2 linked regions of the Moorella thermoacetica genome follow. The protein of the gene in region 2 interacts with the protein of the main gene of each other region in a pairwise test. Links are inferred from orthologs where the notes say so. Each region holds a gene or a part of one and is shown on either strand. Other genes may lie near its edges. The genes, in order: rho and hfq.

Region 1 (13,368 bases), 1.4 Mb from region 2 along the record:
TGGCCAGGCCGATGCCTTCCTCCTTAACGGTTTCCGCCAGGATGATGTCGGCATGGTGACGGTCACAGTTTCTTAAAGCGCCAAAAAGGTTGGCGGCGATGGTTTCCGGCTGGCGGCGACTGCCCAGGACCTCCAGGTAATCGGGCCGGGGTTCGTCCTGGTAGAATGGCGCTGTCTCGCTGGTCGCCAGGACGGCCACCCGCCGGCCGCGGCGCTGCCAGGCCGCCACCAGAGCCCGTACCCTGGCCACCACCCGCTCCAGATCGCCGGTAACCAGGAAGACCTCCCCCGCCGGGGCGTAGTGCTTGTATTTCATCCCCGGTGCTTTAGGGTGTTCCACCTGCTGGCCTTTGACGGCCGGGTCAATGGCTACTTTCCCCAGCACCGCCTGCAGTTCTTCATAGGTGATGCCACCCGGCCGCAGGATAGTTGGCACCGGGGAGGTCAGATCGAGGACGGTGGATTCTACCCCCACGGTGGACGGACCGCCGTCTATTACAGCGTCTATTTTACCCCGCAAATCGCGCAGGACGTGCTGGCCGGTGGTGGGGCTGGGGCGTCCCGAGGTATTGGCGCTGGGAGCGGCGATGGGGAGGCGGGTCGCCCGGATGAGGGCCTGGGCCACCGGGTGGGAAGGCATGCGGAGGCCTACAGTATCCAGGCCGGCGGTAACCTCGTCAGGGATCAGGTCGCTGCGCGGCATGATCAGGGTGAGGGGACCGGGCCAGAAGCGCTGCATGAGGAGGGTAGCCCGGGGCGGCAGGTAGGCCACCAGGTCCTGGACATCCTGGAAACTGGCTATATGAACGATCAGGGGGTTGTCAGCCGGGCGCCCCTTGGCCCGGAAGATGCGGCGCACCGCCCGCCCGTCCAGGGCGTTGGCTCCCAGGCCGTAGACGGTCTCCGTGGGGAAGGCCACCACCCCGCCCCGGGCCAGGATTTTGGCTGCCAGGCGGATCTTGTGCAGTTCCGGTACCAGGGGATTGATTTTTAAGTATTTGGTCCGCATACCTACAGACACCCATTTCACCTCTATGTTTCCCGCTCTGACTTTATTCTTCCCGGCGATAAGCCAGGAAACAACGATCGCGGCCGGCATAATCTGGTAAAACCTGTTCGTTGCGATAGGCTCCCACGGCCCGGGCCAGGTCCTTTACGGCCTGTCCCTGGTCGGAGCCGATTTCCAGGGCCAGGAGACCGCCGGGCCGCAAAAGTCCTGCCGCCCCCGGCAGGAGGAACCGGTAGGCATCCAGGCCGTCGGGCCCGCCGTCCAGGGCCAGGCGCGGTTCAGAGCGGACATCCGCGGGCAGCCCTGGCAGGGCGGCAGTGGGTATGTAGGGGGGGTTGGCCACAAGGGCGTCGAGCTTTAAACCCCGCAGGGGCGCCAAAAAATCACCCTGGAGAAGGGTTACCCTGGCCGCCAGCCCCAGTTTCCTGGCGTTTTCCTGGGCCACCGTCAGGGCCGCCGGGCTGATGTCCGTGGCGTAAACCCGGGCCCGGGGCAGGTAATGGGCCAGGCTCAGGGCAATGGCCCCGCTGCCCGTACCGCAGTCGGCGATGGTATAGCTCTCGCAGGGGTCCAGACGCTCAAGGACAGCCTCCACCACCACTTCGGTATCCTGGCGGGGGATTAAAACCGCCGGAGTGACTTTAAAGTCCAGGGACATAAATTCCTGGTGTCCGGTGAGGTACTGGAGGGGGTAACCGGCTGCCCGGCGGTCAATTGCCTGCCAGAACCGTCCTGCGGCTGCCGGTGCCAGTTCCTCCTCCAGGCGGGCCAGGAGGCGGGGCCGGGTTAAACTACAGGCCCACCCGAGAAGGACTTCCGCCTCCAGCCGCGGGCGTTCAACCCCCCCGGCCGCCAGGCGCCGGACGGCCTCCCCCAGGGCTTGCCGCAGGGTCATCTCAGGCCTCCATGTTTTTCAGGCGTTCTGCCTGGTCGGTGGTGACCAGGGCGTCGATAATCTCGTCCAGTTCTCCTGCCAGGACCTGGTCCAGGTGGTGGAGGGTCAGGCCGATACGGTGGTCCGTCACCCGGTTCTGGGGGAAGTTATAGGTGCGTATCCGCTCGCTGCGGTCGCCGCTGCCTACCTGGGAGCGCCGCTCTTCAGCCAGCTCCCCTTCCCGCTCAGCCCGGGCCATATCCAGGAGCCGGGCGCGCAACACCCTCATGGCCTTTTCTTTATTCTTTAACTGAGACTTCTCGTCCTGGCAGGAGACCACCAGGCCCGTCGGCAGGTGGGTAATGCGGACGGCGGAGTAGGTGGTGTTGACCGACTGGCCGCCGGGACCGCTGGAACAGAAGATGTCCACCCGCAGGTCTTCGGGCTTGATCTCCACGTCTACCTCTTCCGCCTCGGGCAACACGGCCACGGTAGCCGTTGACGTGTGAATGCGCCCGCCGGATTCCGTGGTCGGGATGCGCTGCACCCGGTGTACCCCGCTCTCAAACTTCAGGCGGCTGTAAACCCCCTGCCCCTCGACCTGGAAGATGATCTCCTTGAAACCGCCCAGTTCGGTGGGGTGGGAGCTGATAATCTCCGTCCGCCAGCGTTTCTTTTCGGCATAGCGCTGGTACATGCGGAAGAGATCGCCGGCAAAGAGGGCCGCCTCTTCGCCCCCGGCACCGGCGCGGATCTCCATGATGATGTCCTTTTCATCATTGGGGTCTTTGGGCAGGAGGAGGATCTTCAACTCCTGTTCCAGGCGTTCCTGCTCCCCGGTCAGGCGTTCAATCTCGGCCTTGAGGAGTTCCTGGAATTCCCGGTCTTTTTCTTCCTCCAGCATGGCTTTATCTTCTGCCAGCTCATTGCTGACCTGGCGGTACCGGCGGAAGGTGGTGACTATATCTTCCAGGGCTGCGTGGGCCCGGGCGTGTTTCTGTAATTGCTCGGGGTCGGCTATTACTTCCGGGTCACCCATCAGCCGGCCCAGTTCTTCGTATCTGGCTTCGATCTGTTCCAGTTTTTCCAGCATCGGACATCACCTCGATTCTAATGCGAAAAAAGTTGCCTGCCACATGATAACTTCCGGCACTGCCGGTGAATTTGCCCCTGAGCCCCTCAGGAGTTACGCTCCGGACACTGCTCAGATAGTTACTCAGCGGCTCCCAGTATCCCCGGCCCCGGGGTCATTTTTTTCGCCGTCGTCCCGGGCGGCGGCCAGGGCGGCCAGGGCTACCTCCAGCATACCGTCGTCGGGCTCCCTGGTGGTTAACTTCTGTAACCACAGGCCCGGGGCCGCAATAACCCGCACCCAGAAGACATCCAGATGGCGGCCGGTAAACTTGAGGAGTTCATAGGCCAGGCCGGCCACCACCGGCAAGAGCACCAGCCTGGAGGCCAGCCGCCAGGCGACACCGCCCCTGCCCACCAGGGAAAAGAAAACGATGGTCAAAACCAGAACCAGTAACAGGAAGCTGGTACCGCAGCGGGGGTGCAAGGTCGGGTAAGGGCGTACTGTTTCTACCCGCAACTCTTCCCCCGCTTCCAGAGCGTTAATAACTTTGTGTTCGGCCCCGTGATACTGGAAAACCCGCTGGATATCCTTTACCCGGCCGATGGCAGCGACGTAGCCTAAAAAAAGGAGCATCCGCAAAAACCCCTCGACCACGTTCTGCCAGAAGATGGATAAATGATTGCGAAGTACCAGGGCTGCCCCCGCCGGGAGGAGAACAAAGAAACCGACAGCCACCGCCAGGGCGAAGGCTACGGTCAGGACCAGGTCCCTGGTGCTCAACTCCTCCTCTTCTTCCTCCATGGCCTGGTTGGCCGAAAAGGTCAGGTAACGGATACCGAGGATTAAGGATTCAAATAAGGCCACTACCCCCCTTAGGAGGGGGAGTTTCAAAAAGGGATAACGGGCGGTAACGGAAGCGTTGGGTTCGGATTCTACCAGGACTTCGCCGCTGGGCCGACGGATGGCCACGGCAGTTTTCCGTGGTCCCCGCATCATGACGCCCTCTATAACCGCCTGGCCGCCGTACTGGGCTTCCCGTCCCCCGCCCCATAGGAAAAAGCAGAGCCCGCGGCTCCGCTTTTTTGCCCTAGCGTCCATACTTTTGCCGGAATCGCTCAATGCGACCGCCACGCTCGACTACCCTCTGCCGGCTGCCGGTGTAAAAGGGGTGGCACTGGGAACATATCTCCACCCGGATATCCTTTTTAGTCGAACGGGTTTCAATTACGTTGCCACAGGCGCAAATAATCCTGGCCGGGCCATAATCAGGATGGATATTGGGTTTCACGGCCCTTCACCTCCGCGAGAAAATCAAACTCATAATAGTATAACATGAAAGCAAGGACGGTGCAAAGAAAAACATTACTCCTCCAGCAAGAATCTGGCTTTGACTTCGGGATGGCTGTAGATATAGCACTCGCCCGCCAGGGCCCGGCGCAAGAAGGGGAGCCGTTCCTCCTGCGGCAATCTCTCCCATTCGTACCGGTAAAAGCCCTGCATGGCAACTCGCAGGGCTTCCATGGTCAATTCATAGAGATGGGTACAACCATCTTTTCCCCCTACTTCCCTGGCTACAGTCCGCCATACCCCGGGGGCGATGGTCACCCCTACCAGGTTATCCAGGCGGGCCATTGTGTCGCGACAGCGGTCATAGGGGAAACAGATAAACTCCGCCCTGGCTCCAGTGATGGTGCGGTCGCTGGGCCGTACCTCCAGGGTCAGGGCGATTTCGTGAAAGGAGTCGTTGAGTTTTACTGCTACCCGGATGGCATCCGGTCCCGCCTCGACAACGCGGGCCCGGATTTCCCGTTGAAACAGGTCCATAGAGCCTTCTCCGTCCTTCTCCGAAAATAACCTCCACCGGCTGTCTTTGTTTTCACCTCCTGCCGGCAGAGGCCAGCCCGGTTAATTTCATATGCTCGCCGGTAACGGCCAGTCGCCATGAGCGCCTTCTTTTTATTCTTGATTACGGGGGCCGGTTCCTCCCGGTCATCAAAAAAAGGCCGGGGGGCCGGCCTTTTTACCTGGCTAAGAAACGTTCGGGGTTTACGGCTTTACCCTTTTCCCGGACTTCAAAGTGGACGTGGGGGCCGCTGGCATTGCCTGTAGCTCCTACTTCGGCGATGGCTTCGCCGGCCTGGACATACTCGCCTTCCTTCACCAGGTTGCGGGAGGTATGGGCATAAACTGTCTCCAGGCCGTTACCGTGGTCGATCTTCACCATGCGGCCATAGACACTGTTGCCCCATCCGGATAAGACTACCGTACCCGCCAGGGCCGCCCGGATTTTATCGCCCATATTCCCGGCGATATCCAGTCCGTGGTGAAACTCCCCGCCGCGCCAGCCAAAACCGGAGGTAAGGGCTCCAATGAGGGGCCATATCATGGAGACTGGTTTCAGACTCCGGGAAGCCAGGCCCGTAACCGGCCTGGCGGCCTTCGGGGCAGGCGAACCGGGTACAGTCAGGACGGTACCTACGCGAAGGTTGTGGGTATCAACTATGCCGTTAGCGGCTGCCAATTGATCGAAGTCTACGCCAAAACGCCGGGCGATACTCCAGAGGGTATCGCCGCTGGCTACAGTATAGGTCTGAGCCTCCTCATGGGGCAGGACCAGGAACTGCCCCGGCGTCAAGGTGGCACCGGAGTCAAGGTAATTCATGACCGCTATGAGCTCCGGGTCGGCCTGAAAACGCCGGCCCAGGCTGGCCAGGGTATCGCCTTCTTCCACCCGGTAAATACGGGTATAACTATTGACCCGGCTCGCCAGTTCCTGGTATTCCGCCGGAGCTATGACAGCTGCTACCTGCTGTAAGTCATCGATGACGGCCGCCCGGGCCGGCAGGATGCCCGGACCGGTAATGAGCACGGTTAACCCCAGGGCCAGGGTTACCGCCATCTTTTGTGGCAGCATGGGTTTCACTCCTGTCTGTTGACTTTTTTGTTAAATAATGGCCCGACTGCCATTTAGCCATTATTTTATCCATACCTTAGCAAAAATATACCCGCCCACTGCCGGGGCTGCACAACAGGGGCAGCCCGGAGTGGCCGGGATTTCTTGCAGAGTTGCTTCCAGGAGGTCTTTATTAATGTTCCCGGGGGAAAAGGGCGGGGAGGGCGCGCAGGAGGTCCTGGTTACTCTTGGTTTTCTTCATGGCGTCGATGAGGGTCTCGGTGACCTCTACCGGGCCCATTCCGCTGCTCACCCGCCGGAAGTTCCAGACCAGTTCCAGCTCCTCCCGGCTGAGGAGCAATTCCTCCCGCCGCGTGCCGGAACGTTTAACATCGATGGCCGGGAAAATCCGCCGCTCGGCCAACCTCCGGTCCAGGATGAGTTCCATATTACCGGTGCCTTTAAATTCTTCGAAAATAACCTCGTCCATGCGGCTGCCGGTCTCAATCAGGGCGGTGGCCACAATGGTCAGGCTGCCACCCTCTTCGATGTTCCGGGCGGCACCGAAGAAGCGCTTGGGTTTATAAAGAGCCGTGGGATCGACGCCACCGGAGAGGGTGCGGCCGCTGGGGGGAACAACCAGGTTGTGGGCCCGGGCCAGGCGAGTGATGCTGTCCAGGAGAACTACGACATCCTTTTTATGCTCCACCAAGCGTTTAGCCCGTTCCAGGACCATGTCAGCTACTTTGACGTGGTTTTCAGGGAATTCGTCAAAGGTGGAACTGATGACCTCGCCCCGGACCGAACGCTCGATGTCGGTGACCTCTTCCGGGCGTTCGTCGATTAGCAGGATCATCAATTCGACTTCAGGGTAGTTGGTCTTGATGGCGTTGGCTATTTTCTTGAGCAGAACCGTCTTGCCGGCTTTGGGCGGGGAGACAATGAGGGCCCGCTGGCCTTTGCCTATAGGGGCTATCAGGTCGATAATCCGGGCCGATGGGTCGCCGTTGGCCGTCTCCAGGGTATAGCGCTCTGAGGGATAGATGGGGGTCAGGGCATCAAAGTGAAGGCGTTCTGCTGCTGTTTCCGGGTTTTCCCCGTTGACCTTCTCCACCCGCAGGAGGGCAAAAAAGCGTTCATTGTCCTTGGGTGGCCGGACCAGGCCGGCCACCTTATCCCCGGTCCGCAGGTCGAAGCGACGGATTTGAGAGGCGGAGATGTAGATATCGTCGCCGCTGGCCAGGTAGCCGAAGGGCCGTAAAAATCCGTAACCATCCGGGAGTATCTCCAGGATGCCCTGGGCCTGGAGTTGTTCTTCCCTGGCCTCCTCCTGGTGTTCTTGCTGCTCTTTCTGGGCCAGGGCCTTGGCAATCTCAAATACCAGCTCTTTTTTCCGCATCCGGGAATAGCCGCTCAAGTTTAACTCGCGGGCTATCCGGTAGAGCTCTACCATGGTCTTGCTTTCTAGTTCGGCCGTATTCAAATAGCTTAAACCTCCGTAATCGCGGCCGGCGGCAGGGGAGAAGGGGTTACTTATTCTTTACCTTTTCCCAGTCTGCCAGGAAGCGTGCCAGGCCGGTGTCTGTCAGGGGATGTTTGAGCATCTGCATGAGGACCTTAAAGGGGACGGTGGCGATATCGGCGCCCAGGCGGGCTGCCTCCAGGACGTGGAGGGGATGGCGGATGCTGGCGGCGATTATCTGGGTTTTAAAGCCGTACTGGGCAAAGATGGGAACAATGTCGGCAATAACCTGCAGGCCGTCATGGCTGATGTCATCCAGGCGCCCGACAAAGGGACTGACGTAGGTCGCTCCTGCCAGGGCCGCCAGCAGGGCCTGGTTGGCGGAAAACACCAGGGTCACATTGGTTTTAATGCCACGGGCGGACAACTCCTTGACCGCTTTTAGCCCCTCGGCGATCATGGGGATCTTGATGACAATATTGGGATGGATGGCCGCCAGTTCGACCCCTTCGGCCACCATCTCCGGGGCTGTGGTGCTCACTACTTCGGCGCTGATTGGTCCATCCACAATAGCTGCGATTTCTTCCACTATTTCGCGGAAATTGCGTCCTTCCCGGGCGATAAGGGAAGGATTAGTGGTTACACCTGCAATTATACCCAGATCATTGGCTGCTTTAATCTCTTCGACGTTGGCCGTATCAATAAAAATCCGCACAACAGGGCACCTCCAGAAACAGGTTATTAAAACATTCACCACGGGCGGGGCAAAATCCTGCTCATAGTGGAAAAAGTATCCGGGCTATATTGCAAGAAGAGAGCCCGACGGCGGATGGGCCGCAGGGCTCTCTTATAATCCGTGAGGGTTACTTCATTTTCGGACGGAAGGTATGGCATGCTGTACCGTCAGAGGTAGTCACCTTGCGGTCCCCGCTGGACCTGACCTCGATGGAGTCGGCGGTGCAGGCCATGTTGTCCCAGTAGTGGCATTCCTCCACGCCGCATTTGATTCCTGCCATATTCCCCCACCTCCTTTTGGCGTTCACCATTAGGTTTTCACGCCGGTGAAGAAATATGCAACTGCCTATTTTTTTACCCTGCCGGCGCAGCCGAAGACCTGCATCTTATGGCTGATGACCTTGCTGGCGGCATCCCTCGCCGGTCCCAGGACCTTCCGCGGGTCGATCTCGTCGGGATTGGCGTCCAGGGCGGTGCGGGTGGCCTCGATAAAGGCGATGCGGATATCGGTGTCGATGTTGATTTTACGGACGCCCAGTTCGACGGCGCGGCGGATATCGTCATCAGGCACCCCGGAAGAACCGTGGAGGACTATAGGCGTCGGTACCAGGCGGTCGATGGTCGCCAGGCGCTCAAAATCCAGTCTGGGAGTGCCGTGGTAGCGGCCGTGGGCCGTGCCGATGGCAACAGCCAGGGCATCAACCCCGGTCTCCCGAGCGAACCGCTGGGCCTCCTCCGGGTCGGTCATGGTGGCTTCCCTCTCCGAGACCTTGATTTGTTCCTCGGTACCGCCGATGCGTCCCAGCTCCCCCTCCACCGAGGCACCCATGGCGTGGGCAATCTCTACTACCTTCCTGGTGAGGGCGATGTTTTCTTCCAGGGGGTATTTGGAGCCGTCGATCATCACCGAGGTAAAGCCGGCCCGCAGACAACGCAAGACCTGCTCAAAGTCCGTGCCGTGGTCCAGGTGGAGGACCACCGGTACTGGCGCTTGACTGGCCGCCGTCCGTACCAGGGAGGTTATGTACTCCAGCCCCGCGTACTTGATGGCCCCCTGGCTGGCCTGGATGATGACCGGGGCTTGCGCGGTAACAGCAGCGTTGATAATGGCCTGGACGATTTCCATGTTGTTGCAGTTGAAGGCACCTACGGCGTAGCCGCCGGTATCGGCTTCCCGCAGAACTTCGGCCAAGGTAACTAACGGCATGGCTTCATCTCCTTTATCCTGTATTTTCCCTGGGTTTATGATGAATCATACCGGGGATTTCTGGCGGCGGCGCCGGCCCTTGCCGGGACCTGCCTCGTCGCTGCCGGCCAGATGCCCGGGCAGGATTATTTCCTCCAGGTCCTCCGGCTTTTCCAGGTTGGTTATGGTACTTGCCGGCAGGATCTTCTCAGCCCCGCAGGCATCGCAACGCAGCTGCAGGTGGCCGGGGAAAATCTCGACTTCTATATTATCATTGCCACAACAGCAACGTACGTGCCCGCCCTCGGCGAGCTGAAAAACGAGGGCCAGGAGCTGGTACATGGCATCGGGTTCCTCGAAATAACCGCCGAAGCCAAGGTCCTCGGCCATTTCCGCCAGGGAACGGTCATGATGCTGGACCGCCTGTTGTACCTTGTCCCGGGGCCCGATAAACCCGACCTCCAGGTCGGTTTCATTGCAGGTAAGGGTCAAAAGCTCCTGGGACCAGAGTTCCCGGCGGTGTTGATGGATGACATGGATATTATCGCACATGCCGCAGTGATACTGCAGCCAGAAGTTTCTACCTTTCCTGGTACCCATGGTCATGAGAACCATGCCGCAGCTACATTCCATCTGCCATGTGTGATCACCGGAGAAATTAAAAAGGGAGAGACCGTGGAACTCCAGCCGCCCGCAGGATGGGCAGCGCAGGGCTACAACGGTCGTGGTGGGGATAAGCATCACTTTGTCCTCCTCACCCCTCCATATTCGCCGTTATGACCCGGATTCCTGCTCCAAACCAAATTTAAAAAGGGCTGCAACTCACAGCCCTCAACAATTCTCCTCACAGCCATAACGTTACCCTACTGCCTGGTGGCTGATATATCGCGGTTGTAATGCTTGCCGGACCAGGTGGTAGAGGTCCTCAAGGTCAAAGGGTTTTTGTAAGTAATAACTGGCCCCCAGTTTGCTGGCCTGCTCCACCAGGTCCAGCTCATTATAAGCTGTAATTACAATCACAGGCAGCGCCAGAAACCGCCGCCGTAACTCCTGGAGAAACTCCACGCCATTCATACCCGGCATCTTCATGTCCAGGATGACCAGAGAGGGTTCTTCCAGGGCTATTTCCCCCAGTGCCTCCTGGCCATCGGTTGCTACCGTAACATTAAAACCTGCCTGTTTCAGGGCTTCGGCAATTAAACGGCGTACACCGGGCTGGTCGTCGATTACCATTACCTTTTTATCCGTCAGACCAGCTCACCTCCGGTTTCTGTGGCCTGAATACCCCCTTTACCCGCTCCGCTTTTTCGCTACCACTTCGCTAATAAAAGTATTCGGTGATTGTTGCCAGATTCCTGCTTAATCAATTAAATTTTTGTATTTAACTATTAACTCCCGGGGAAAGGTGCGGTGCGTCCACCGGCAGGAGTTCTCCGGTGGTAGTCCGCACCAGGTAGGGGTGTCCCTCCCGGCAGTAGACCCGGGGTAGACGGCTGCTGGCTGTCGGGCGGCGTATATCCAGAGTTACTATTTGGCCCACCTCTACCTCAGGCAGGTGGCCGACATCGACCATGGAGAGTTGCATCCCCACCCGGCCTACCACAGGTGCCGTCCGGCCGCCTATGATCACGGTGGTCCCTTCGCCCCCGCCCCGACCCAGGTAGGCGAGGAATGTCTTGACCAGGTAGCGGGCCAGGTCGTTCAGGTTTTTCGGCCGGGCAACGGCCGTCAGGGCAAAACCGTCGGCATAACCCACCGGGATGACGGCCAGGCGGGTGGCTTTTTTCACAACGTAGTCACCGCCGTAACCCACCGGGGTACCGGCGGCTACGTCGTGAATAAAGAGGATACGGGCTTTAAACTGCCAGGGGTCTTTTAATGCCAGTCCCCGGCGGGGGGCCTGGTAGGGGAACTGGCCGTAGAGGAGGGTGCCTGTTCTGACCATGTCCAGATGCATCTCCGGGTGGGTAAGGAGACCGGTGCTGTTGCAGATATGCCTCAAGGGGATAGCTATATGCTCCTCCTCCAGTTCGGCGAGGACCTGCTGAAAACAGGCCATCTGCCGCCGGGCTGCCGCCGGCCGGGCGGCCTCGGCCAGATGGCTGTAGACGCCCTCCAGTTCTACGCCGGGCCAGGTGAGGATCTCCCGCGCCAGGGGCGCTACTGCTGCCGCTTCCAGGCCTGTCCGCTGCAACCCGGTCTCTACTTTCAGGTGTACCCGGGCCCGGTGCCCGGTCGCTGCCGCCGCGGCAGCAATCGCCTCGGCGCCGGAACGGCTGCTCACAGTTAGGGTGAGCCCGGCAGCTATGGCTGCCGGTAGCTCTTCCGGCAGGAGGGGACTCATGAGGAGAACGGGGGCTGCAATGCCGGCCCGGCGCAACTCCAGCCCCTCGGCCAGGGTGGTTACCCCCAGGTAATCCGCCCCTGCGTCCAGGAAGATGCGCGCCACCTCTACGGCGCCGGCGCCGTAGGCGTCGGCCTTGATAACGGCCAGGAGGCGGGTCGAGGGAGCGAGTAAAGCTTTAACGGCTTTGAGGTTGTGGGCCAGGGCTGTCGCTTCAATGGTGATCCAGCGGGGTCCGGCCAGTTCCGTCAGCTTTGCCAGGTCCATACTAAAAAAGATACCACCTTGCCTTGCCTGTTAAAAAAATATTCGGGATCACTCCTCTGCTGCCCTGGCTTTTTTCCTCCAGAAGAGGAGGCGACGAAAGCCATGGGAGTAGAGGGGAAAGGCTGTCTGCCAGAGCCAGTAGAATAAGGGGGAATAAACCAGATCGTACTCGCCGACAAACTCGGTAAAGACACCGTTAAAACCCTTTTTAAAGCGATAGAGGCCGTAGAGGGGGTTGTTTTCGTCCAGATCCCCGGGCACGCCCCGGAAATCGTACATGGTACAGCCCTGTTCCTTGGCCCAGCGGATCATGGTCCACTGGAGCAGGTAGTTGGGCATGACGTTACGGTGGCGGTTGCTGGAGGCACCGTAGAGATACCAGGCTTTATCCCCCATAATAAAGGCCAGGGTCCCGGCGATGGCTTCCCCCTGGTAGAGGGCCAGGAAGAGTTTGGCATAACCCCGTTCCACCATTTCCCGCCACATGGTTTCAAAATAATTATAAGAGCGAACGAGGAAGTGATCCCGGAGGGTGGTTTCCTTTAAAATTTCATAGAAAACCGGTAGGTCCTCCAGGGTGCAGTCTTCTTTAATGACTACCCCCTTCTTCTCGGCCAGGCGGATGTTGTACCTGGTCTTACTGTGCATATTGGCCAGGAGTTCTTCCAGGGGCGGGGTGATATCCAATCGGAAGACATGCCGGGGCTGGACGCCGTCAAAGCCGGTGCCTCTGGCAGCCAGGCGAAAACCCTTTTCCTGCAGTAATTCCTTAACAGCCCGGTCGCTCTCCGGGATATCGGGGTCGATCTTTAAGAGGATGGCTCCTTCCTGCCGCGCCACCCGGCTGATGGCCGCTAGGATTTCACTAAAAAGGTCCGGGTCGTGAAAGTCCACCACCGGACCCCGGGGGGCGTAAAGGATTGCTTTATTGATATAGGGTAGCCGCCGCTTCAACAGGCTGGCGGCGGCAATAATCCGCCCTTCTTCCTCCAGGACCAGGCGCAGGGGTTGCCACCCGGTAGATGCCTTGACCTCGCCCCAGCCATAGGACTGCAGGAAGTGCCCCTTGGGGTGGCCGGCTACAAAGGCATCGAAGCGCTTTTCTTCCTCGGGCCCGATAAGTCTGGCCTCCCTGGCCATCAGCCTGCACCCCCCCCGGCCCGCCGGCAGGCGGCGCCGATGAAGTCCCGGAAAAGGGGATGCGGCCGGTTAGGCCGGGATTTGAATTCCGGATGGAACTGGCAGGCCACAAACCACGGGTGATCCGCCAGCTCAATAATCTCAACCAGGCGGTCGTCCGGGGAGGTGCCGCTGATAACCATACCCCTGGCCGTCAGTTCGGCCCGGTAGTTGTTATTAAATTCATAGCGATGGCGATGGCGTTCATAGATAATTTCTTCGCCATAGGCCTGGTGGGCCCGGGTACCGGGCTGTAAGCGGCAGGGATAGAGGCCCAGGCGCATGGTACCACCCTTATCTTCAATCTCCTTTTGCTCCGGCAAAAGGTCGATGACTGGGTGGGG
Region 2 (16,596 bases):
CCGGGTCAAGACCCTGGCAGAGGTTGCCGATGCCGCCAGTTACTTCTTTACTGATGTAACCAATTATGAAGAAAAGGGGATTCGTAAACACTTTACCAGGCCCGGGGCTGCGGCTTTGCTGGATGAAGCGCGGGAACGACTAGCTACCCTCCCTGAATTTAATGCCCAGGCAGCCGAGGAGGCCTATCGTTCCCTAGCGGAAGGTAAGGGGATAAGCACAGGACAGTTATTCCATCCCACTCGTCTGGCAATCTCCGGCCGTACCATGGGACCAGGACTCTTCGAGATTATGGAGCTCCTGGGCCGGGAAACTGTGCTCGCCCGCCTGGACCGGGCCGCCAGGTGGATCCGGGAAAACCTGGCTTAAAAAACCAGATAATTAAAGGGCTGACAGCATTAGCTGCCAGCCCTTTAATTTTAATAGAAAAACCCTGCTAAGCAGGGTTTTTCTACGCTTATGGCTGCGGGACCAGGATTCGAACCTGGGCAACATGATCCAGAGTCATGGGTGCTACCGCTACACCATCCCGCATCATTTTTCGCGCAGGGATTATATTAGCACAAAAACAGACAGAAGTCAAGCCTGATTTCTTAAGCCCACCCTTCAAATCCCTGGCGTTCCCCTTCCTAAAAGCTGCCCCCAGGATCCGGCAGGAAACTTGGTGGTAATGGGACGCAACCTTGCCTACCTGCCACCCTTGACAGGGAAATAGCAGCCGCGTTATATTTAGAACAACCTGAAGGGGGTGTAACTATTGCGAGCCCGTATCCTGGTTGTCGATGACGATGCCAAGATTACTTCTATGCTCAAACGCGCTCTGACCTACGAGGGCTATGATGTAGAAATAGCTGCCAATGGCCACCAGGCCCTGGCCCTGGCGGCCAATAATCCAGATTTAATTATCCTGGATATCATGTTACCCGGCATTGACGGCCTGGCTGTCTGCCGCCAGATACGGTCCAACAGCGATATCCCCATCTTGATGTTGACCGCCCGGGACGATACCGCCGACCGGGTCCTCGGTTTGGATACCGGGGCTGATGACTATCTGGTCAAACCCTTTGCGCTGGAAGAATTACTGGCCCGGATCCGCGCCCTTTTAAGACGCCGATCCCGGGAAACAGAGGCAGAGGTGCTCCAATTCAGTGATCTGACCCTGAATACGTCCACCAGGGAGGGCTTTCGGGGCCAGCGCAGCTTTTCCCTGACGGCCAAGGAATATGAACTACTGCTTTATTTCCTCCAGAACCCGCACCGGGTCCTCACCAGGGATGAACTCATGACCCGGATCTGGGGTTATGACTTCAGTGGTGAATCCAATGTCCTGGAGGTTTATATCGGTTACCTGCGGGCTAAACTAGAAGCCGGGGGCGAGCCTCGCCTTATCCAGACAGTCCGGGGTGTGGGTTATGTCCTCAAGGAGCAGCAGCCATGACCCTGCGTCTACGCCTCACCCTGCTGGTTACCATTACCCTTGGTTTAACCTTCATTGTCCTGGGTGGACTGGTCTATTTCCTGATGGGACATTACCTGACCAATGAAATTGATCGTTCCCTGGTCGCCCGGGCCCAGGAGGTTGTCCGTTCTTTTCGAGTAGAGGGAAACTTGCGCTTGCAGCGCATTACGCTGCCCAATGTGAATGTTTTCTCGGCTCCGGATACCTTTATCCAGATAGTTGATATAAATGGTTTCGTAGTCACCCGTTCTGATAATCTGGGTCAACAATCTTTACCCCTTGGACCGCAAACCCTCATTCAAGCCGGGGAAGGCATCGCCTTTTTTGAAACCGAGATAGTCGGTAACCATCCCCTGCGACTTTATAATGTACCCCTTTTATTGCAAAACCAGCCGGTAGGGCTTCTCCAGGTAGCCCGCCTTCTCAGTCCCGTCCAGCAGACCCTGGGCAACCTGCGCCGGGTACTGCTCTTCCTGGGGCTTTTATTAATCTTCCTGGCTGCCACCCTTGGTTATATCTTAGCCCGTACTGCCCTGCGGCCCATTGATCGTCTAACCCAGGTGGCTGAACAAATAGGGGAGGGCAAGGATCTGGATCAGCGGGTTCCCTACCAGGGCCCTATGGATGAAGTCGGCCGGCTGGCTGCTACCTTTAATGCTATGCTGGCCCGGCTTCAGCGAGCCTACACCCGCCTGGAGGAAGCCTATAGCGCCCAGCGGCGCTTCGTAGCCGACGCTTCCCATGAACTGCGCACCCCCCTGACTACCATCCGCGGTAATGTCGACCTATTACGGAAAGTACAGGGTCAAGGGGAAGCATGGCAGGATGAAGCCCTGGCCGATATTGCCAGTGAGGCCGAGCGAATGAGCCGGCTGGTCAATGACCTCTTGACCCTTGCCCGGGCTGACGCCGGTCAGGAGATAAAACGTGAACCACTGGAAATACTTCCTCTCTTACAGGAGGTGGCCCGCCAAGCACCTTTATTGGGAACGGCCACCTTCACAGCCATCGGATTGGAAAACCTGGCCGGAGTCCACATCATGGGAAACCGGGATTACCTCAAACAGCTATTCTTTATCCTTCTGGATAACGCCTTTAAATATACCCCTTCCGAAGGTAAAATCGATTTAATAGTTAACGTTGAACCCCAGCAGCGGTTGATCATTAAAGTCAGGGATACCGGCCCGGGTATCCCTCCCCGGGATCTGGAGCATATTTTTGAACGGTTCTATCGCGCCGATGCTACCCGCAGCAGTGAAGGAACCGGACTGGGCCTGGCCATAGCTCGGTGGATAGTTGAACAGCACCAGGGTCATATCGGGGTTGAAAGTACGGTGGGGAAGGGCACCACCTTCACCATTACCATCCCCCTGTTGAAAGGTTGATTTCTTATCTTTTTCTCAGGTTAATTTCATCAAGTTTTAACCATTATGGGTTAGTATAATTCCCAGAAGGGAGGTGAGATCTTGGCCAGGATCAAGAAGCACCTGAGCCTGGTTTTAGCCCTGGCACTGGTTTTAATCATGATATCAGCCAGCGTGGCCATGGCCCAGGATAAGTCTGCTAACCAGTCCCGTACCAGCCTGCAACAGCTCTACCTGGAAAAACTGGCCGGGGTCCTGGGAATCGACCAGGCCCAACTCCAGACCGCTATGAAAAGCGCCGGCCAGCAAGCTCTGGATACCGCTGTGGCCCAGGGTTTAATTGATAGTACCCGGGCCGCCAATCTAAAAAAGGCTCTGGATTCCGGTCGCTGGCCCTGGCCAGTAGGAAAGTTTGAACTGTGGCACAAGGATTGGGCTAAGGCCATCGCCAGTGCCCTTGGTCTGACTCCCCAACAGTTACATCAGGAAATTAAAAACGGTAAAACCATGGAACAGCTGGCTACCGCCAGGGGCCTGACCCTGGAACAACTCAAAAGCCAGGTGGTTAATAGCGTCAAAAGTCAATTGGAACAGGCCGTGGCCGGGGGTAAACTAACCCAGGATAAGGCCGATCAAATTCTAAATCGCCTGGAGCAACTAGATTTAAGTAAATTCCTGCAGCCGCGAAGCAAATAAGTAGTACCTCCCCTCATACCTCCTCTAGCCATAAAATATTTTTAAAGCCACCCTCTGGTGCGGGTGGCCTTTTTTCTATCCGTCAAAGGGACTTTAAAGTATCTTGCTTAAGAAAGCTCTGGTCCGGGGATTCTGGCAATTATTAAACAACTGGTCCGGCGTTCCTTCTTCGAGAATTAGCCCTTCATCCATAAACAGTACCCGGTCGCCAACTTCACGGGCAAAACCCATCTCGTGGGTAACAACTACCATAGTCATGCCATCCCGGGCCAGGTCTTTCATGACAGCCAGCACTTCGCCCACCATCTCCGGGTCCAGGGCTGAAGTGGGCTCGTCGAAAAGCATGATTTTGGGCCGCATGGCCAGGGCACGGGCAATGGCCACCCGCTGCTGCTGGCCGCCGGATAACTGCTCAGGGTAGGCTCCTGCCTTATCACTTAATCCCACCCGGGCCAGCAATTCCCGCGCTAGCTTTTCAGCCTCCGTTTCCGGCAAGTGGCGGACCTTGATGGGGGCCAGGGTAATATTTTCCAGTACCGTCTTGTGAGGAAAGAGGTTAAAACGCTGGAAAACCATGCCTACTTCCTGGCGGACAGCATTAATATTCGTCCTGGGGTCAGTTAAGGAAGTGCCATCAATAATTACCTCGCCCCGGGTAGGGACCTCCAGCAGGTTCAGGCAACGCAGGAAGGTGCTTTTACCGGACCCGCTGGGACCGATGACCACGACAACTTCCTTTTCGTCAATGTTACAGTTAATTCCCCGGAGAACTTCCAGGGAACCAAAACTCTTATGCAGGTCTTTAACTTCGATCAAGGTCACCGGTCTTCAACCTCCTTTCCAGGTAATCCACCAGGCGGGAAATGGTAAAGGTCATGATTAGATAAATCAGGGCAACACCGAAATAGATTTGCAAGGGCTTAAAGGTGGCACCGCTGATTAGCTGTCCCTGGCGGGTTAGCTCGACATAACCGATAACCGATAGGAGAGAGGTATCCTTGAGCATAGCAATAAACTCATTTCCCAGGGGAGGGATAACCCGTTTGAAGGCCTGGGGAAGAACAATATAGCGCATGGTTTGCCCTTCGGTCATACCCAGGGAACGCGCGGCCTCTACCTGACCCCTTTCGATGGATTGGATACCGGCCCGGAAAATCTCGGCCACATAGGCGCCGCTATTCAGACTGGTGGCAAGGGTGGCAGCCACAAAGACGGGGATATGGGTTGTCTGTAATAGCTGTGGCATACCCAGCGAGGCCATTAAGAATTTCTGCCCCTCGTCCAGGAGCTGGGGAAAACCGTAATAAACGATAAAGATCTGGACCAGCAGGGGAGTACCCCGAAAAAAATCAACATAGCAGGTGGCCAGAAAGCTGGTCAGCCGCCGGCGGGAAAGGCGGCCCATACCAGCAACCAGGCCCAGAATACAGCCCAGGGATACGGCCACAAGGGTTATTTTTAAAGTTTGAACGGCACCCAGCAGTAAATAAGGCAGGGATTGGATAACTAATCCCAAAAGTTTCACCTCACCCGTATCTGCATAGAAGTATGCGTAACACCTTAAGTGTTACGCATACATGAGAAGCTCTGTTCCCTCAGGACTTTTGCTGGGGTGGTTCCCCCGGCAAGAAAGCGGGCGGTTCCTGGCCGAACCATTTCTTATAGAGTTCCTCATACTGGCCATTAGCCTTGATGGCCTTTAGACCATCATTAATCTTTTGCAGGATCTCGGTTTTACCTTTAGGAACGGCGATGCCGTAGTATTCGGCCGAGCGGATATTACCGACAATCTTAACGTCATTATTACCCTGTTTAATATAATAGGCCGTCACCGGAAGGTCGTTAACCACGGCATCGACGCCACCGTTTTTCAGTTCCAGGAACATATCAGGCACTTTGTCCAGTTCGGTAACCATGGCGCCGGGGATTTTTTTCGCTTCCTTGGCACTGGTGGTATTAATCTGAACGGCTATTTTTTTACCTTTTAAATCGTCGAACCCCTTGATAGTATTATTATCAGCTTTAACCGCGACCACTAAACCCGATTGGTAGTAGGGTAGGGAAAAGTCGACTGCCTTTTTACGTTCATCGTCAATGCTTATCCCCGAGATAGCCAGGTCAACGTTGTTGGTCTGGAGGGCTGTAATAATGCCGTCGAAACCCATTTCTTTAATATCAACATCAAAACCTTCCACCTGGCCAATGGCCTTAATCAAGTCAATATCAAAACCGGTAAACTCGCCAGTTTTCATATCCCGGAACTCAAAGGGCGCAAAAGTGGCTTCCAGGGCTACAGAATACCTGGGCTTGCCGGTAGAGGTGTTGGAACTGTTTGCCTGGGTTCCTGCTCCAGCACCGTTACCCTGGGGATTACTACCACCGCACCCTGTAAGGCCGGCCAGTAAAAGCATCAGTAGCAACACGCCGCCTATTTTTTGCCAACCCCGCATCGCTGTTTCCTCCTTTTAGATTTGTTAAGGGCAGACAACCTAATAATTATTCGCCCTGTTTAATAAAAATCCTGCCTCTGGAGGGATATTTCTTGACAGGGCATCCTTGGTAATGAGAAAATATCCCTTGGTGAAGCTTGTTGAATAAACAACTAGCAGCTGATGCCGCCCTTTTGCTGGTAACCTTCATCTGGGGGACTACTTTTCTGGTAGTAAAAAGGGCTTTGGGTGGAATCGGCCCTTACTATTTCGTCGCCCTGCGGTTTTTGCTGGCCTTTATTTTTTTGGCCCTCATGGCCTGGCGGCAATTGCCCTCCCTGGACAGGTTGACCGCCCTGCATGGGGGTGTGGTAGGCTTATTCTTAAGCGCGGGATGCATCTTCCAGACCCTGGGATTGCAATATACTTCTGCGGCTAATGCTGGTTTTATTAGCGGTCTATCGGTCATCCTGGTCCCCATACTGGAGGCGTTTTTTGCCCGTACCCTGCCGGGTATCTTCCCCCTGCTGGGGGCTCTTTCTGCTACTACTGGCCTGGCCCTGCTAACTCTAAAGGGCAGACTGGCCTTAAATCCCGGGGATTTTTTAGTCTTCCTGTGCGCCCTGTCCTTTGCTGGACAAATCATCCTGGTAGAACGTTATACCAGTGACCATGACTCCCTGTTATTCACTACGGTCCAGCTGGGAACAGTAACCCTGGTGTCCTTTTTGCTTGCTATTCCTCTGGAAACTCTACCGGTCACCCTTACTCCCGCCGTCTGGCAGGCCTTCCTGCTAACGGCCCTGCCGGCAACTTCCCTGGCCTACCTGATTCAAAACAAGGTCCAGCAGTTTACCACTGCTACCCATACCGCCATCATCTTCACTATGGAGCCTGTATTTGCCGCCCTGGTGGCCTACTTCTGGGGCCAAGAGGCCTTAACCTGGCAGCAGGGAATCGGTTGCTTTTTAATCCTGGTCGGGATGTTCCTGGCTGAGTTAAAGGTTGGTACCGGCTCCCCAGCCAATAGAACCCTGGATAAATAACCGGGACGGCATCAGCCGACGAAACCACGGGATTGGCACTTATTGAAGCAAGCGACTTGGTCTGGAAGAAAACTAAGCGTGCATAATCAGAGTTATTTGCGGAGGGAAAAACATGCGTCTTGGAGCCCATCTATCCATAGCTAAAGGCCTACCAAGGACTGCAGCCATGGCCACTAGCATAGGAGCCAACACCTTCCAGTATTTTATGCGCAACCCCCGCGGCGGGGCCGCCAGGCAGATTCCCGGCAAAGAGATCCAGGCCTGGAGGGAGGCAAGACGCCGGGCCGATCTTTATCCCATCGCCGGCCATTTGCCTTATACCGTAAACCTGGGCGCCGCCGCTGAAAGACAACAGGAATTTACCCGTATGGTTCTTCATGATGATACCCTGCGGGTGGCAGCCATAGACGGCGAATACCTGATCAGCCATCCCGGCCACTATGAGGGAGAACGCCAGGCCGGCCTAGACAGAATCATCCAGTTGATCGAGGAAGCCTATTTGAGCATTACCCCTCCGGGTCCCATGCTTTTACTGGAAACTATGGCCGGCCAGGGAAAAGAAGTGGGTACCATTGATGATCTGTGCTATATTCTCGAGGGCCTAGGATGGCCGGATAGAGTAGGAGTATGCCTGGACTCGGCCCATCTGTTTGCCGCCGGCTGGGACCTGCGTACCCCGGCAGGTTGCCAGCAACTGGTACAAGAATTGGCCGCAAAAATTGGCCTGGACCGGGTTAAGGCCATGCACCTCAATGATTCCGCCGCACCCCTTGGTAGCCACCGGGACCGCCATGCCGGAATCGGCAAGGGCGAGCTGGGAAGGGAAGGCATAGCGGCGGTAGTTAATGATCCTTTTCTGGGGGAGCTGCCCTTATTTTTAGAAACTCCAGTTGCCAATTACGAAGAATATGGTGAGGAAATTGCCCTGATCCAAAAACTAAAATCCGTTTAGCTTGCTTCTCCCTGCAGCTATATTTCAAACTGAGGGATCGCGGGGTATTGACGATGTCTGGATGTCTATGATATAATAGGCTTCGGTTGAGGCCCTATCGTCTAGTGGCCTAGGACGCCGCCCTCTCACGGCGGTAACCGGGGTTCGAATCCCCGTAGGGCTACCAGATGGAGTAAAGGCGCGGGATTTGTAGATTTGACCCGCGCCAATTTTACTAAAAACCTTTCTCAGGTAAAACGTGGCCGTACTTCCGGTCATTTTTTTGTTGGATGAAAGCGCATGGTAGGACTACTATAACAAAGGCTGTTGACTACTGCGCGTGTCAACAGCCTTTGTTGTCGCGTAATTCTAGGTGCTGGTCTACAGGTTAGGGGTCCACTTGCACGGGTTGAATTTCAATGGCACAAATACGTTCTACTGGAATTATGATTGCCCTCATGATCTGTTTATCAACGAGCTTACCGCCACTGAATACCTTCATGAAGAGGCAATCGCCACGCGCCGGGAGCAGAACAGCGAAATTCATGATGAAAAACAATTTAGATCCGTTGATAACCTTTTTGCAGCAATCTCCACACTCGAACTCAATGCCAATTTCTTTCTCTCCGTCGTTTTGCATCTCATTGAGGGCGGACTCCAGTCCTTCTAATGCTGGATTTTTCTTGTCGGATGAACCCTCTTTAATCTTGTCAAAAACGGCGTTCAAATCATGTTGAGACACTACTCCTTTTTTAATCTTTGCCAATATAATATTGGATTTACCTGGAAATGGTTGCATGATAAGCCACCCAGTAACCCAGTAGGGCTACCATAAATAAAGAGAGCCAGGATTCAAAATGAAACCCGGCTCTCTTTATCTATAGGCCCTGCATAATAGAGAGGTCTATAACCGGCCTGAAGTAACCACGGCTTGCCTATTGTCGACCGTCCCGCCCCAGTGTATAATAGTCGCAAGAAACTGGGAGTGGCGTCGAAAAGGAGCGGTAAAACCTAGAAAAGGAGGGGGCTTAGCCCCTGGTTAGCCTGCAGGTTCTTGTTGTTGGCGACGCCTCAGCCACCAGCTTAACAAATAACCATCCAGCAAGCCCATAGGGTAAGCCAGCAGGGTGAGCCACCAGGGCCAGCCGCGTCGCTGACGGCGTGACCTCATATTCAGGCGAGCTCGTAGCACCTGGAATCCCCCCTTTGAATTTATTATCTTACTCTAGGGTAAGGACTATACCATTATTGTTAACATAATGTTAGAGATTACCTGGGTAGAGGAGACAACAGCTACACAAACTATTTTTGCACCCAGAGATTATATTAATTCAATTAACAGCAAAGGAGGATAAGCATGCCCAGACGCTTCCGGCTCAGCCGCAACGGCTCCAACCAGGACCGGCGTTCCAAAGTGCGGGCACGGGAACTTCACCGTATCCGGGGCAACCAGATAATCATCGATCCCGAACGGGGACCGGAAAATAAATAAAAAAAGTTCATAGGGAGAGGTGTTGACCTTAAAGATGGATCTCCAGGCCTGTCTTGATTATTACTGCCAGCTGGCGGAAAAAAATAATACGATTGATCCGGATTTATATGAAAAATATAACGTCAAGCGCGGGCTAAGAAATAAAGACGGCACCGGTGTCCTAGTCGGTTTAACAGAGATCGGGGAAGTCCATGGCTATATCCTTGATGAAGGGGAAAGAACCCCCGATCACGGTCGCTTGCTCTACCGGGGAATTGATATCTGGGATATTGTAAGGGGCTTTCAGCAAGAAGGGCGCTTCGGTTTTGAGGAAGTCTGTTACCTGTTACTCTTTGGGGAATTGCCTGACAAGAAAAGGCTGGAGGAATTCACTCATCTCCTTGCTGAACACAGGTCCCTTCCCGATGGTTTTGTAGAAGACATGATTCTTAAGGCCCCCAGTAACGATATTATGAATAAATTAGCCCGTAGTGTCCTGGCGGCTTACTCCTACGACCCCAATCCAGATGATATAAGCATCCGCAATGTTCTCAGGCAATGCATCGAGCTTATCGCCCGGTTTCCCATTATGGTAGCCTATGGGTATCAGGCGAAGGCTCACTACTATGAGAATAAAAGTCTCTATATCCATCTGCCCCAGACAGAGCTAAGTACGGCCGAGAACTTCCTGTACATGATCCGTCCAGACAACCAGTACACATCCCTCGAAGCAGAGTTGCTGGACCTGGCCCTGGTGCTCCACGCCGAGCATGGCGGCGGTAATAACTCGGCCTTCACCGTCCACGTTGTATCTTCAACAGGCACTGATACTTATTCCGTAATAGCCGCCGCAACCGGGTCTTTAAAAGGGCCCAAGCACGGCGGGGCCAATATTAAGGTCATGAAAATGATCGAAGATATAAAGAACAACGTTAAGGACTGGCATGACGAGGAAGAATTAAGGAATTACCTTATTAAAATCTTACGCAAGGAGGCCTTTGACCGGAGCGGCTTAATCTATGGTATCGGCCATGCCGTTTATACTCTTTCAGATCCCAGGGCTGTTTTATTAAAACAAAAGGCAGCCGAACTTGCCCGGGAAAAGGACATGGAAGATGAATTTGGCCTTTACCTGGCTATAGAAAAAATGGCACCGGAACTCTTTGTTGCCGAAAAGAAGGTCGATAAGGTGGTCGCTCCTAATGTTGACTTTTATTCCGGTTTTGTTTATAAAATGTTAAATATTCCCATAGAGTTATATACTCCCATTTTTGCCATATCCAGAATAGCCGGCTGGTGCGCCCACCGGATTGAAGAGCTGGTAAGTGGCGGTAAAATCTTCAGGCCGGCTTATAAAAATGTCCTTGGCAAGAAGAGTTATATACCCCTGGAACAGAGGTAGAACAAAAACCCGTTTTACGGATAAAGGTAGTAGAAAATAGATAAGGGAGAAGGCAAAATATTGGGCTTAGAAATCTGCGGGAGCGAACACGGTTCGTCTGCTAAACCCTGTCCTGAATGTGGGACAGTTGGGAAAAGGGTCGCCGGTATAACCGTCGCTAGTTTACTTAATACGGCGGTGCGGGAGAAAATATCTGATACCCAATATAATTTATGCCTGTCACCGTCGTGTAAGGTAGTTTACTATGGTGATGACGGCAGCCTGTTTACTAAAGACCAGGTCCGGGTACCAGTCTGGTTTAAAGAACAGGCGTCGCCGCGAATTATCTGCTACTGTAAAAATGTTACCGACAGCGATATTTTAGAGCATGTTGTCACCCGGCAGTGCTGCAACAGCCTCCAGGATATCCGGAAGCATACGCGAGCTAATACCGGCCATGAATGTCTAACTAAAAACCCGGCTGGCAGCTGATGTAGCCCGGCGGTGCAATCGGTGATTGCCCAGGGGTTGGCCATGCGCGATAAAAACCGGTGCTAGGGCACCGGTATTTTTGTCTCCCCTCGATTACTTAACATAATACTTATTATGGGAAGTTATTCCTCGCCTTGCACAGGCTAAGGGCAAAGATTCCCCGCCTCGCAAATCCAACCGATCATCAGCGGTCACACCTTACCCTGTAGAAAATCACCCTCGCCGGGGGTAATAATCAGAGGTTTTTCCTTGATGCTTACAAACTGTTGTTTGCCGGTTTAAAGTATGGTAGTATGGATGGTGATTTTAATCGGGAAGGGGATCTCCTTGCAACCTGATTTATCACCTCAACTGGCCATGGTCCTCAATTACATCCGGCACTTTATTGATATAAATGGCTACCCTCCCTCCATCCGGGACATATGTAAGGCCACCGGCTTGCGTTCCAGTTCTACCGTCTATAATTACTTAAACAAGCTGGAAGAAAAAGGTTATATCCGTCGCGACCCCTCACGCTCCCGGGCTATTGAAATCCTCACCCCCTATCCCGCCCTCACCAGAGCCAAGAATATGGTCTCCGTACCCTTGCTGGGAAAAATAACCGCCGGCCAGCCCATCCTGGCCTTTGAAAATATCGAGGATGTTTTCCCCCTACCTGCTGACCTGGCAGGAGCGGAAAACGCCTTTATGCTTCACGTCAGCGGGGATAGTATGATCGAGGCCGGTATCCTAGATGGCGACTACCTGATCGTCCGGCCCCAGGATACGGCTGAAAACGGCGATATTGTTGTTGCCCTTCTGGAGGATGAAGCGACTGTAAAGTACTTTTACCGCTATCCCGACCATATTGAACTGGTTCCGGCTAACAGCAGTATGCAGCCCCTTATCGTTCACAAAGTAACAATCCTTGGAAAGGTGGTAGGCCTCTACCGCCATTTCTCTTGAATTAACCCCCTGTTTACCATCTCCTGGGCTGCCATAAGGAGGGCCACCCTGGTATAAGGGTAGGAGAGCCCCCCCTGTAAAAATACTGCATAAGGCGGGCGTAAGGGGCCGTCGGCGCTGAGTTCGATGGAAGAACCCTGGATGAAGGTTCCCCCGGCCATGATCACAGGGTCGGCATAACCGGGCAGGTTAGCCGGTTCTGGCCGGGTCGTGGCTTCTACCGGGCACCCCTTCTGGAGCCCCTGGCAGAAAGCCAGCAATACTTCCTCTTTCCCCATGATAAGGCACTGGACAATATCCCGCCGGGGGGCATCCGGCAGGGGATCTACCTTAAACCCTAAATCCCGGAAAAAGGAGGCGGCGACAATCGCCCCCCGCAGGGCCTCCCTTACCACTATAGGTGCCAGGTAGAGCCCCTGGTAATAAAGGCGCTTATTTTCAAAGGCTCCCAGCTCACTCCCCAGGCCCGGGGCAGTGAGGGCAGCAGCTACTTCTTCTACCAGCTCCTCCCGGCCAACTATATAACCTCCACCCGGTGCCAGCCCACCACCAGGATTTTTAATTAAAGAACCAACCACCAGATCAGCCCCTACCTCGCCTGGTTCCCTTTCCTCGACCAATTCGCCGTAACAGTTGTCTACCAGGCAGATGGTTTCCCTGCTGGCTGCTTTGACGGCACCAATTATTCGCGCCAGTTCGTCTACCCCCAGGGCAGGCCGCAGGGCATAACCACGGGAACGCTGGATCAGGCACAGGCGCGGTTTTATCTCGGCTACCGCTGCCCCCAGTCCCGCCAGATCGGGACGCCCGGCAGGGTCGAGTTTCACTTCCCGGTATTCTATCCCCCACTCCCTGAGGGTACCTGGCACCCGGGGACCCAGGCCGATAACTGTCGCCAGGGTATCATAGGGCCGGCCGCAGGCTGCCAGCAGGGTATCCCCGGGGCGTAGAATAGCCCTGAGGGTCAGGGTAAGGGCATGGGTACCGGAAACAATTTGGGACCGTACCAGGCCGGCTGCGCCCCCAAAAATCCTGGCATAAATCCGTTCCAGAACGTCCCGACCCAGATCGCTGTAACCATAACCAGTAGAATCCTGAAAATGAAATTCGGTTACCCCCGCATCCTGAAAGGCCCGAAGAACCTTCAGGTGGTTAAAGGCACAAACCTCCTCAACTGCGGTTAGGGCTTCCCGGCTGGCATGTTCCGCCTGCCGGAGCCTTTCTACCAACCAGGAATCAACAGGAAAAAGCTTGCTAATGCTATCCAGGTACGCCAAACTTTAACCCCCCATGAATAAAGTTACCGGGTGTTATTATAGCAGACTGATGGGCCTCCCGGAAGCTCACTCCCCTCATCTTTAACCCCCGCAGGCAGATCCGGCCGTAAAAGGTCCTCCTTTTCGATATACATCAATTCCCGGCGGCTGAGGTTTCTATTTTTATTAACTAGGCGCAGGGCCTGGCGCCGGATGGCCCTTTCAATGATATTACGTACCATCCGGGCATTGCCGTTATAGCGGTGTCCAAAGAGAACCTCCCGCCGGAGAATCTTCTCCAGCTCGGCGGCAGCCTCCGGTGCGAGGACGTACTGCCTTTCCGCCAGCATCACCCGGGCAATGGCCAGTAATTCCGGAACGGTATAATCGGGAAATTCCAATTGAATGGGGAAACGGGAACGCAGACCGGGATTAATTTCCAGGAAGTACTCCATCTCTTCCCGGTACCCGGCCAGGATGAGAATCAGGTTATCCCGGTAATCCTCCATTCCCTTGACCAGGACGTCGATGGCCTCCCGACCAAAGTCCTTTTCACCACCCCGGGCCAGGGAATAAGCCTCGTCGATAAAAAGAATACCTCCTATGGCTTTCTTAAGCTGTTCGCGGGCTTTATGGGCCGTATGACCAATATACTCCCCCACCAGGTCAGCCCGCTCGACTTCTATGAGCTGGCCCTGGGTTAAAACACCCAGTTCTTTGAAGAGGCGGCCCATGAGCCTGGCAACAGTACTCTTGCCGGTACCGGGATTTCCCTTAAAAATCATATGCATTACTGTGGAAGAAGCAGCCAGACCTTCACCCCGGCGCCTTTGCTGGATCTCAACAAAAGCCCGCAACTCTTTAATCAAATTCTTTACTGCCTCCAATCCCACCATCTTATCCAGCTCGGCCATAACCGCCTCTACCCGCCGCCTACCGGCCTGCTCCGGTTCCCCGCCAGCCCTGTTGTTCTGGAGGGGACGAACCGGGGACCAGGAATTATTCTTATTATTTTGGGGACCAAATTTCACCCGCAGCATATCTAACCCCCTCCCCCGCTTTTCTCTTTTTATTTATACGCGCCCTGACAGCCAGGTAAGAAAAAAGGCCGTTCTATCCGGCCTGCTATTTCTTTCCTCTAACCCTTGCGCTGGTAAGTATAACAGTTGGTGTCCTGGCACTCGTCGGCGTTGACTCCTACCACGTCAATCTTTTCCGCCTTACAATGGTTTCCCTCCGCCCAGTAAGAGCAGCTATTAACGATGCAGGTCACGGAAGGATAAAGCTCACCGCCAGGGAGGAAGGTATTACTGAGGACACCGCCCCAGTTGACATTATCCAGGGTACCGATCATATTGGCTAGCCCCCGGCGGGCACTGAAGGTCTTGCATTGGGTCTGCTCGGGGTTCTGGGCCATCTTCCCTTCCTCTTCGTGCATGATATCTATATTACCCGCCGCGCAGAGGTCGCCATTCATCCAGTGGTTGCAGGTATTCACTTTACACTTAACCTTGGGTCCGGGCATGGTAGTTCCTCCTTCGCGGCCAGATTGGCCACTCTTATTTTTTACCAGGGTATGAGAATTATACCCTGGATACCATGCCTGGGGTTGTAATTTTAATTAAAAAGCTCCCCGGTTGTAACCAGGGAGCGGGGAATGGTAATTACTGCTTGGCCTCGGCCTGGGCCCGGCTTTCAGCCATGAGGTTGACCGGCCGAAAGGGCATGATGGTTGATATGGCATGTTTGTAAATCATCTGCTGTTTGCCGTCGGCGTCCAGGACGACGGTAAAATTGTCGAAGCCCCGTACCACACCTTTTAACTGAAAGCCATTGACCAGGTAAATGGTTACGGGGGTATTGTCCCTACGCAAGACGTTTAAAAACAAATCCTGCAGGTTTCCTTGGGTTTTATTCATCTTTTCCCCTCCAGGTTGGTATTTTTTGTTTAGTATAACCCTATTCTACATTAATATCAATTGTCCTGCTAATAAAATCGGCAATAGCGGCTGAAATTTCCTCAATTTTATCCGGATCTACTTCCCACCAGTGCAGGCGACGGTCGCGCCGGAACCATGTTAATTGCCTTTTAGCTAGACGTCTGGTATTGCGTTTTAAAATGGCTATTGCTTCCTCCAGTTCTATTTCTTTACGCAAATAAGCGCCGATTTCTTTATAACCCAGGGCCTGGAGGGCCGGTAGGCGGTAATCGTACCGGGCCAGCAGGCGGGAAACTTCTTCAATGAGGCCCGCTGCGATCATGGCATCGACCCGGGCTTCGATGCGTCGGTAAAGGAGGGGTCGGGGCATGCTGAGAGCTACTGCCGCCAGATGATAGGGCGATTCCTGTTGCCGGCGCCAGGCCAGGGCAGCCGATATGGGTTGCCCGGTTGTTTTAAAAACCTCCAGGGCCCTTACCAGGCGGCGCCGGTCATGGGGATGTATCCGTTTGGCCGCTTCCGGGTCGACCCTTTTCAATTGTTCATGGAGATATGCGTCACCAAACTTGGCCGCCAGCTCCTCGAGCTCCTGCCGGACCCGGGGATCCCCCCCCTCCGGGGTGAAGCGGTAGGGATCGACTACCGCTTGATAATACAGGCCTGTACCGCCGACCAGAAGGGGCAGGTGACCCCTCCTGATGATGGCTGTTATCGTTTGTCGGGCTAGTTTCTGGTAATCGGCTACACTGAAAGGCTCGTCGGGATCGACGATATCTATCAGGTGGTGGGGGATGGGTCGGCCGTCGGGCCCCACCCTTTCCTCCGGGAGCAGTTTTGCTGTACCAATATCCATACCGCGGTAAACCTGGGCGGAATCCACAGAGATTATCTCCGCCCCCAGCCGGGCGGCAACCTTGAGGGCAATGGTCGATTTACCGGTAGCCGTGGGGCCGACAATAGCCGCCAGGGGTTCCTTGGTACTCAAGGTACTCAAATTGAGCCTGGCCTCCATCTCACTTTAAGTGTCGGTGAAAATACCGCGCTAGCTGGGCCTCATCCAGGCGTACTACCGCCGGCCTGCCGTGGGGGCAGGTATAGGGATGGTCAACCCCCCGCAGGTCATCGAGGAGTTTTTGCATCTCGGCCCCTGCCAGGGATTGCCCGGCTTTGATTGCCCCGTGACAGGCA

What was found.
Region 1: the proteins of hfq (region 2) and rho interact in binary tests that used the Escherichia coli proteins (3 or more experiments, as listed by UniProt). The link is inferred for Moorella thermoacetica from one-to-one orthologs.

The regions. Positions count from the first base shown.
Region 1 is NZ_CP012369.1:2,414,169-2,427,536, forward strand. The notes cover bases 5,190-8,050. They hold rho (transcription termination factor Rho), read right to left. Parts: upstream 7,335-8,050; coding sequence 6,045-7,334; downstream 5,190-6,044. Other genes in these bases: MOTHE_RS11945 (peptidoglycan DD-metalloendopeptidase family protein), read right to left, coding at 5,190-5,872; fsa (fructose-6-phosphate aldolase), read right to left, coding at 7,381-8,028. Outside these bases: MOTHE_RS11915 (L-threonylcarbamoyladenylate synthase), read right to left, coding at 1-1,009; prmC (peptide chain release factor N(5)-glutamine methyltransferase), read right to left, coding at 1,053-1,904; prfA (peptide chain release factor 1), read right to left, coding at 1,906-2,976; MOTHE_RS11930 (DUF1385 domain-containing protein), read right to left, coding at 3,100-4,056; rpmE (50S ribosomal protein L31), read right to left, coding at 4,046-4,246; MOTHE_RS11940 (DUF2889 domain-containing protein), read right to left, coding at 4,321-4,782; more of MOTHE_RS11945, read right to left, coding at 4,979-5,189; MOTHE_RS13025 (DUF1540 domain-containing protein), read right to left, coding at 8,177-8,329; MOTHE_RS11960 (class II fructose-1,6-bisphosphate aldolase), read right to left, coding at 8,395-9,255; MOTHE_RS11965 (hypothetical protein), read right to left, coding at 9,301-9,975; MOTHE_RS11970 (response regulator), read right to left, coding at 10,093-10,467; alr (alanine racemase), read right to left, coding at 10,616-11,845; MOTHE_RS11980 (lipid II:glycine glycyltransferase FemX), read right to left, coding at 11,894-12,985; pyrG (CTP synthase), read right to left, coding at 12,985-13,368. UniProt on the Escherichia coli protein: Facilitates transcription termination by a mechanism that involves Rho binding to the nascent RNA, activation of Rho's RNA-dependent ATPase activity, and release of the mRNA from the DNA template.
Region 2 is NZ_CP012369.1:1,038,740-1,055,335, reverse strand. What follows is about bases 13,761-16,596. They hold hfq (RNA chaperone Hfq), read right to left. Parts: upstream 15,388-16,596; coding sequence 15,133-15,387; downstream 13,761-15,132. Other genes in these bases: mutL (DNA mismatch repair endonuclease MutL), read right to left, coding at 16,422-16,596; miaA (tRNA (adenosine(37)-N6)-dimethylallyltransferase MiaA), read right to left, coding at 15,428-16,402; MOTHE_RS05225 (DUF1540 domain-containing protein), read right to left, coding at 14,607-14,993; MOTHE_RS05230 (AAA family ATPase), read right to left, coding at 13,761-14,508. Also shown: gltX (glutamate--tRNA ligase), read left to right, coding at 1-367; MOTHE_RS05300 (response regulator transcription factor), read left to right, coding at 756-1,436; MOTHE_RS05295 (sensor histidine kinase), read left to right, coding at 1,433-2,842; MOTHE_RS05290 (hypothetical protein), read left to right, coding at 2,924-3,517; MOTHE_RS05285 (amino acid ABC transporter ATP-binding protein), read right to left, coding at 3,611-4,333; MOTHE_RS05280 (amino acid ABC transporter permease), read right to left, coding at 4,320-5,033; MOTHE_RS05275 (basic amino acid ABC transporter substrate-binding protein), read right to left, coding at 5,113-5,967; MOTHE_RS05270 (DMT family transporter), read left to right, coding at 6,108-6,992; MOTHE_RS05265 (deoxyribonuclease IV), read left to right, coding at 7,105-7,944; MOTHE_RS05255 (hypothetical protein), read right to left, coding at 8,312-8,722; MOTHE_RS14005 (hypothetical protein), read left to right, coding at 9,281-9,415; MOTHE_RS05250 (citrate/2-methylcitrate synthase), read left to right, coding at 9,450-10,796; transcriptional repressor LexA, read left to right, coding at 11,565-12,212; MOTHE_RS05235 (methionine gamma-lyase family protein), read right to left, coding at 12,194-13,489; more of MOTHE_RS05230, read right to left, coding at 13,513-13,760. UniProt on the Escherichia coli protein: RNA chaperone that binds small regulatory RNA (sRNAs) and mRNAs to facilitate mRNA translational regulation in response to envelope stress, environmental stress and changes in metabolite concentrations.